2 regions of the Rhizobium sp. YAF28 genome follow, and region 2 is predicted to be linked to the other one. Evidence: riboswitches for the same ligand, from Rfam matches in the RefSeq annotation. Region 2 holds a riboswitch; the other holds the start of a gene.

The links. Region 2 has a riboswitch for cobalamin ahead of cobU (bifunctional adenosylcobinamide kinase/adenosylcobinamide-phosphate guanylyltransferase). Riboswitches for the same ligand answer to the same signal wherever they lie in the genome.
Region 1: linked by a shared signal. The riboswitch ahead of nrdH (glutaredoxin-like protein NrdH) and the one ahead of cobU (bifunctional adenosylcobinamide kinase/adenosylcobinamide-phosphate guanylyltransferase) in region 2 are both predicted to bind cobalamin.

Annotation. Positions count from the first base shown of each region.
Region 1 covers NZ_JBFRCX010000007.1:398,591-402,799, reverse strand. The annotation lists gene metE (5-methyltetrahydropteroyltriglutamate--homocysteine S-methyltransferase) at 1-2,040, shown strand, start outside; cobalamin riboswitch at 2,217-2,444, shown strand; gene nrdH (glutaredoxin-like protein NrdH) at 2,710-2,931, shown strand; gene nrdI (class Ib ribonucleoside-diphosphate reductase assembly flavoprotein NrdI) at 2,945-3,358, shown strand; gene nrdE (class 1b ribonucleoside-diphosphate reductase subunit alpha) at 3,337-4,209, shown strand, end outside.
Region 2 covers NZ_JBFRCX010000005.1:152,618-156,826, reverse strand. The annotation lists gene AB4Z13_RS13150 (chloride channel protein) at 1-886, opposite strand, end outside; cobalamin riboswitch at 1,094-1,488, shown strand; gene cobU (bifunctional adenosylcobinamide kinase/adenosylcobinamide-phosphate guanylyltransferase) at 1,841-2,365, shown strand; gene cobW (cobalamin biosynthesis protein CobW) at 2,370-3,416, shown strand; gene cobN (cobaltochelatase subunit CobN) at 3,426-4,209, shown strand, end outside.

The DNA.
Region 1 (4,209 bases), on a different contig from region 2:
TATTTCGCGATGGCGCGCGGCTCCACCGGCGAAGAGGCGCATGTCGATTGCGGCCATCAGCACCATCACGGGCATGGCGCGCCGGCGCTCGAAATGACGAAATGGTTCGACACGAACTACCACTACATGGTGCCGGAACTCGGCCCCGATCAGACCTTTGCCCTGACGGCGAACAAGCCACTTGATGCCTTCGTCGAGGCCAAGACACTTGGCATCCATACCCGGCCGGTCATCCTCGGTCCGGTTACCTTCCTGAAACTCGCCAAGGGAAGCGAAGAAGGTTTTGCGCCGATTGACCTGCTTGCACGCTTGTTGCCTGTTTATACAAAAGTACTGGCAGAACTTCGTGCAGCCGGTGTCGACTGGGTGCAGATCGACGAACCTTGCTTCGTGCTCGATCTTTCACAGGAAGAGCAGGCAGCACTGCAGCATACCTATCGTGCGCTGCATGAATTGGTGCCCGACCTGAAGATCATGGTCGCCACCTATTTCGGCGCGATCGGCGACAATCTGCCGACGGCGCTCTCGCTCCCGGTTGCCGGCCTGCATGTCGATCTCGTTCGCGCTCCACAGCAGATCGATGCCCTTTTCAAGGCACCCAGCGATCTGACATTTTCGCTTGGCGTCATCGACGGGCGCAATATCTGGAAGGCAGACCTTGCGGCGATCCGGGAGAGGATCGAGCCGCTTGTCCAGCACTTTGGTGCGGACCGGCTACAGATCGCGCCGTCCTGCTCGCTGCTGCACGTGCCGATCGATCTGGAACTGGAGAGCGGGCTGGATGGTGAGCTGAAATCATGGCTCGCCTTCGCTGCCCAGAAGCTTGAGGAGATCGCAGCGCTCGGCGATGCCGGCAAGGCCTCCCAGGTGATTGCGGCAGCCTCGCAGGCCGTTGCATCGCGCGCCGCATCTACGCGCGTACATGATCTGAAGGTCAGACAGCGGGTTGCCGCGATCGACGAGGCGATGAAGACACGCAGCAGCGATTTTGCCGAGCGGACCGGACTGCAGGAGCGTAAGCTTCGCCTGCCGCTGTTCCCGACGACGACGATCGGCTCCTTCCCGCAGACATCAGATGTTCGAAAGTCCCGCTCCGCTTTCACCAAGGGCACGATCAGCGAGGCGGATTATGATGCCTTTCTGAAAAAGGAGACCGAAGCGGCGATCCGCTGGCAGGAGGAAATCGGCCTCGACGTGCTTGTCCACGGCGAATTCGAACGCAATGACATGGTGCAGTATTTCGGTGAGCAGCTTTCCGGCTTCGCCTTCACTCAACATGCCTGGGTGCAGAGCTATGGCTCCCGTTACGTCCGACCGCCTGTTATCTTCGGGGACGTCTCCCGGCCGAAGCCGATGACAGTCGAGTGGTGGCGCTATGCGCAGTCGCTGACGGAGAAGCCCGTGAAGGGCATGCTGACCGGGCCGGTGACGATCCTCAACTGGTCCTTCGTGCGCGACGATCTCTCTCGCGCCGACGTCAGCCGGCAGATCGCGCTGGCGATCCGCGACGAGGTGCTCGATCTCGAAAGGGCCGGTGCGGCAATGATCCAGATCGACGAGGCGGCGCTGCGCGAGGGCCTGCCGCTGCGCAAGGCCGACTGGAAGACCTATCTCGACTGGGCCGTCGAGAGTTTCCGCCTATGCGCCTCCGGCGTGGCGGACGAAACGCAGATCCATACGCATATGTGCTATTCGGAGTTCAACCAGATCATCGATGCCATCGCGGCGATGGATGCCGATGTGATCTCCATCGAGACGTCACGTTCGAAGATGGAACTGCTGGAGGCCTTCCGTAGCTACAAATATCCGAACGAGATCGGCCCCGGCGTCTACGACATCCATTCGCCGCGCGTTCCTGATGTCGAGGAGATGACGGAGCTCCTGACGCTGGCGCGCGAGCGTCTGACGGACGGGCAGCTCTGGATCAATCCGGATTGCGGATTGAAGACGCGCAGGTGGGAAGAGGTTCGCCCGGCGCTCGTCAACATGGTCGCTGCCGCCCGAATATTACGACATGCCGCATCGACGATTCGGGCCTGAACCTGGAGTCGAAAATCAGAGAGCCGGCTATAGGCCGGCTCTCTTCATTGGGGCCTTCTCCACAGCCTACTTTCTTTAAGCATTCGTTAACCACGTTTTTCACAGGAATGTAGCAATTTCAAATATGCCGTAACGCGACGCACAAACCATCCGTTGACGCCAACTCCGATTCGAGTACTATATCTAGTGTTCAAGGTTCCTTCGATTCGCTAGGGATCGCAGGCTAAGACGGGAATACGGTGCGGTTTGCCATGATGGCAAAACAAGGCCGGAGCTGCCCCCGCAACTGTAAGCGGCGAGCAACTGTCCGATTTCAGGTCACTGAGGCATGACGCTTTGGGAAGGCTGGGGGCAGGGTGCTTCGACCCGCGAGCCAGGAGACCTGCCTTGAACGAAACGTCCACGGGCGGGGTGTCCGGAAGGTCGCGTATATGTGAGGCGGATCAAATCCGCACCTGTTGCGCTGCCCCCGGAAGTCCGCATGAGCACTTCGGGGTTGAAGTCATGTCGAGAGCATCAAAGCCGCCGCCCGCGCAAATCCCGCGAGGGATCGAATCCGGCGTGTAAAACGCCAACTTTGCCAGATCAATATCGAGCGTTACCCCGGACGCCGCAAGGCGCCCGATCCTAGTTCTGCGTCCGGAATCCATTGACATCACGAGGAACATGATGAGCGTTACCGTTTACAGCAAGCCTGCCTGCGTTCAGTGCACCGCCACATATCGCGCCCTCGACCGCCTGGGCGTCGACTATCAGATCATCGATATCTCCGAGGATGCCGACGCGCTCGATCGCGTTCGCGGCATGGGCTACATGCAGGTTCCGGTCGTCGTTGCCGGCGAGAACCACTGGGCGGGCTTCCGTCCCGATATGATCAGCGCGCTCTCCTGATCGGAGAAGAGCGGTGGGCCTGATCGTCTATTATTCCAGCCGGTCTGAGAATACCCATCGTTTCGTCGAGAAGCTGGGACTGCGCGCGGCGCGCATTCCCGTAGGCGTTGAGGACATCCACATTCGCGAACCCTATGTGCTGATCTCGCCCACCTATTGCGGGGATGGCGGCCCCGGGATCGTAAAGGGAGCCGTGCCCAAGCAGGTGATCCGTTTCCTCAACGATGCGGAAAACCGCTCCAACATCCGTGGCGTCATTGCTGCGGGCAACAGCAATTTCGGCGAGACCTATGGGCTTGCCGGCGACGTGATCTCGCAGAAATGCCAGGTGCCTTACCTCTACCGGTTCGAGCTTCTGGGGACTGCCGAGGATGTCGCCAATGTCAAAGACGGGATGGGACGATTTTGGACACAGGAACAAATTTGAAGCGAGATGCGGGCGCAAAACCGCTAAAGGCAGCGGACGCGCTGGATTATCACGCGCTGAACGCGATGCTGAACCTCTATGACGAGCAGGGCAAGATCCAGCTCGACAAGGACCGCATGGCGGCCAAGCAGTATTTCCTGCAGCACGTGAACCAGAACACGGTGTTCTTCCATAATCTCCGGGAGAAGCTCGATTATCTGGTGACCGAAGGCTATTACGAGCAGGAAGTGCTCGACCAGTATTCCTTCAACTTCGTCCGCGACCTGTTCGACGAGGCCTATGCCAAGAAGTTCCGTTTCCCGACTTTCCTCGGCGCCTTCAAATATTACACCAGCTACACGCTGAAGACCTTCGACGGAAAGCGCTATCTGGAGCGCTATGAAGATCGCATCTGCATGGTGGCGTTGGCACTTGCCGAAGGCAATGAGCAGCTTGCCCGTGATCTGGTCGAAGAGATCATCACCGGCCGCTTCCAGCCGGCAACGCCGACTTTCCTCAATGCCGGCAAGAAGCAGCGCGGCGAGCTCGTCTCGTGCTTTCTGCTGCGTGTCGAAGACAATATGGAATCGATCGGCCGCTCCATCAATTCGGCGCTGCAGCTTTCCAAGCGCGGCGGTGGCGTGGCGCTATCGCTGACGAACATCCGCGAGGCTGGCGCGCCAATCAAGCAGATCGAAAACCAGTCTTCCGGCATCATCCCCGTCATGAAGCTGCTCGAAGACTCGTTCTCCTATGCCAACCAGCTCGGTGCTCGGCAGGGTGCGGGTGCCGTTTATCTCAACGCCCATCACCCTGACATCATGCGCTTCCTTGATACCAAGCGCGAAAATGCTGACGAGAAGATCCGTATC
Region 2 (4,209 bases):
GGCCGACGACCAGGCCGCCGAGCGCCGGGCGGAAGGGTAGCGCGATGGAGCTTTTGCGCGCCAGTTCCTCGACGAAGGAGACGCCCTGCATGATGAGGATGCCGATGCCGGCGCAGAAGGCGCCAAGGGCGATCGCCGGTACGTAATCGGCGGGCTGGACAGCGCCGAAGCTGCCGACATCGATGATGAAATCGCTGCCGGATAGCAGCCGGGCGACCAGTGTAGCGACGAGGGCCGCGACGACGACGGGCGTCAGCGAGACGATGGTGTAGGTGCCGATGATCAGCTCGAAGGCATAGAAGGCGCCCGTCAGCGGTGCATTGAAGGCGGCGGCGATGGCGCCGGCCGCGCCGCAGCCGACGAGGACGCGCATGTCGGAGCGGCGCAGCTGCAGCTTCAGGCCGAATTTCGAAGCGATGCCGGCTGCAAGCTGCGTATAGCCGGCCTCCAGACCGACGGACGCGCCGAAGCCGTTGGAAACGAGGTTCTGGATGGCGACGAGGATGCTGTCCGTCAGCGACAGGCGGCCGCCATGCAAGGCATTGGCCTCGATCGGGTCGACCATCGGCTTCTTGCGCCATCTGGCGAGAATGAAGATCAACAGGCCGAGCAGCATGCCGCCGGCAACCGGGGCCGTCATCAGCAGGAACTTACTGTCGATCTGCGAGGCGCTGAGCCTCGTCGTGCCGTCTATGCCGAAGATCAGCCTGTGCATCTCTTCCGAGACATAGCTCATGGCGGTGACCGCAAGCCCCGAGGCGATACCGACGAGCGCGCCGGCAAAGACCATGCCCATTTCGCTGTGGCGGATAAGCGCGCGCAGGCGTCCCGGATCAAAGACGGTGCCGAGAGGGCCGAGGCGGCGAATATCCATTCGGGAGAGCATCATGGGGAAACTAGGCGGCAGGAGTGGGGGTCAAGGGCGGAGCCGGCATCCGCATGAGCGGCAATTGCGGCAAAATACCGACTGCGCCGTAAAGTTTTTGTGACGTAAACCTTTGATTAAAGACGATAATATCGGTAGTGTAAGTCGAGATGATCTCTGTGTGCACCCAGTGCGCCGATTGACATGCCCGGGGCGGAAGCCTAACCATGAATTGACATAATGGATGGTTCCGGATCGGCCTTACGCCTTCCGGATGAAAAGGGAATGTGACGGGGCGGACCCAAGCCGGGCGCCTTCATCACAGCCGACCCCGCGACTGTAGAGCAGTCAGGGTCTTCCGTCCGGTATTTTAGCCGTTGCGCTGACAGCCTCGCATTCTGCAGGCGGGCAAGGCGGTATAAGTGCCGGAAAAGCCACTGGAATGCATCGTGATCAGCCGGGGCAGGACGCCTCTATTTCTACGAATCGTCCGCCTTTTCACGAGAAGCAGCCGGGAAGGCGAGGCGGATCCGCTGGCACGATCAGGGGCGACCGGAAACGGTCTGCCCCTGTCGCGGCCGCTAACTGCGAGCCAGGAGACCTGCCATCCGTGCCGGGCACAATGCCCATACTGGGCCGTTTGCCCGCTGCCAGCACGGAGGTTGTCTTGGCTGAAGGATTTGATTCAGCGCTGCCTCTGGTGGTGCATGTGAAAGGTGTCGGTTCGGTACCTCCTGATGGGATGCGTCTGGCGCCTGTTGGTGGACGTTACCCGGCGCGCACTTTCCTCTCCTCCCTCATTCCTGTGCTTGTCACAGGAATCCAGCCACGGCGCGTCCGCGCAGTGAGTGAATCTACGCCGTCGTTGAGTGAGTCTCTCGTGCCCAAGGACTTGGGCACGCTGGATCCCTGTGACAAGCACAGGGATGAGGGAAGTGGGTGGAGCCGCGCCTTCGCTCCAAGGGCGGCCGTGGCATGACCAAGAGCCTTCTCAACGCCACCTTCATCCTTGGCGGCGCCCGCTCCGGCAAATCCCGCTTCGCCGAAAACCTCGTCACCACAAGCGGCCTCGACCGCCACTACATCGCCACAGGCCGCGCCTGGGATGACGAAATGCAGGCGCGTATCGACCAGCACAAGGCCGACCGCGGCCCCTCCTGGACCACGCATGAGGAACCGCTCGACCTTACCGAGCGCCTTGCGGCAATCGACGGCGAGGGCAGGGCTGTTCTCGTTGATTGCCTGACGCTGTGGCTCACCAATCTGATGATGGAGGGGCGCGATATCGCCGCCCAGTCCGCCGCCCTTGCCGCCTTTCTACCGCAGGCAAAGGCGCGGCTCGTCATCGTTTCCAATGAAGTCGGCCTCGGCATCGTGCCTGAGAACCGCATGGCGCGGGATTTTCGCGACCATGCCGGCCGGCTGCACCAGATGATCGCGGCTGTGGCCGACGACGTGTATTTTATCGCGGCAGGTCTGCCGCTGAAAATGAAGGGTTAAATCCATGCAGCAGAAAATTCCCGCGACCGTCATCACTGGCTTCCTCGGTGCGGGCAAGACGACAATGATCCGCAACCTGCTCACCAATGCCGGCGGCAAGAAGATTGCGCTCATCATCAACGAGTTCGGCGATCTCGGCGTCGATGGCGATGTGCTGAAGGGCTGCGGGGCGGAGAATTGCACCGAGGACGATATTATCGAGCTCACCAATGGCTGCATCTGCTGCACGGTCGCCGACGATTTCATTCCGACCATGACCAAGCTTCTGGAGCGCGAGCAGCGCCCGGACCATATCGTCATCGAAACTTCAGGCCTTGCCTTGCCACAGCCGCTGGTCGCCGCCTTCAACTGGCCGGACATCAGAAGCGAAGTCACCGTTGACGGCGTCATCACCGTGGTCGACAGCGCCGCTGTTGCCGCAGGGCGTTTTGCCGATGACCATGATGCTGTCGATGCACGCCGGGTCGAGGATGAATCGCTCGATCATGAAAGCCCGATCGAGGAGCTCTTCGAGGATCAGCTGACCTGCGCTGATCTGATCGTGCTCAACAAGACCGACCTGATCGACGCTGACGGCCTTGGCCGTGTGAAAAGCGAAGTCGCCTCGCGCATCGCCCGCAAGCCTGTGATGATCGAGGCCAGGAATGGCGAGGTGCCGGCAAGCGTGCTGCTCGGCCTCGGCATCGGCACGGAAGACGATATCGTCAACCGCAAGTCCCATCACGAGCTGGAGCATGAGGACGGTACGCCGCACGATCACGACGAATTCGACAGTTTCGTCGTCGAGCTCGGCGCTATCGCCGATACATCAGGTTTCGTCGAGAAGCTGAAGGGCATTATCGCCGAGCATGACGTGCTGCGTCTCAAGGGCTTCATCGATGTCTCCGGCAAGCCGATGCGCCTGCAGCTGCAGGCCGTGGGTGCCCGCATCGACCAGTATTTCGACCGCGCCTGGACGCCGGGCGAAGCCCGCACCACGCGCCTCGTCGTCATCGGCCTGCATGAGATGGATCAGGACGCGGTGCGCAAGGCGATCGCGGCACTGGTCTAAGGGGTTTCGATGCACCTGCTTCTGGCTCAACAGGGAACGATCAGCGACGGGGACGAGGCCATCGACCTCGGCCAGTCGCCGGGCGATATCCTGTTCCTCTCGGCCGCCGACACCGAGCTTGCGGCAATCGCTGCGGCTCATTCCGGCGGGGCGAGCGGGCATACGCTCAGGCTTGCGAGCCTGATGAGCATGAAGCATCCGATGTCGGTCGATACCTACGTCGAACGCACGGCACGGCATGCGAAGCTGATCATCGTGCGGGCGCTGGGTGGGGCGAGCTACTTTCACTACGCACTGGAGGCGCTGCATGCGGTTGCCGCTCGTAACGGGGCGCTGATTGCGGTGCTGCCGGGCGATGCGCGGCCGGATGCGGGGCTGACGCCGTTTTCCAATGTGTCGCTTGATGATCTGAATGCGCTGTGGGCGTATCTGATCGAGGGCGGCGACGCCAATGCGCAAGGCTTTCTTGCCTATGCATCAGCGATGCTTTCGGGGGCGGAGAAGCCGGCGCCAGCCGCGCCGCTGATGAAGGCGGGGATCTGGTGGCCGGGGCGAGGGCTTGTCGGAGTTGAGGAGTGGCGGCGGCTTGCCAAAGCCGAAGTTCAAGTCCGGAAGGGGACGCCACCTACTGTCGCCATCGCCTTCTACCGCGCCCTCGTGCAGAGCGGCGAAACTAAGCCCGTCGAAGCCTTGATCGAAGCCCTCCAGCAACAAGGCCTGCGTCCGTTGCCGGTCTTCGCCTACAGCCTCAAGGATCCCGTCTCCAAGGGCATCCTCGAATCCATCTTCGCCG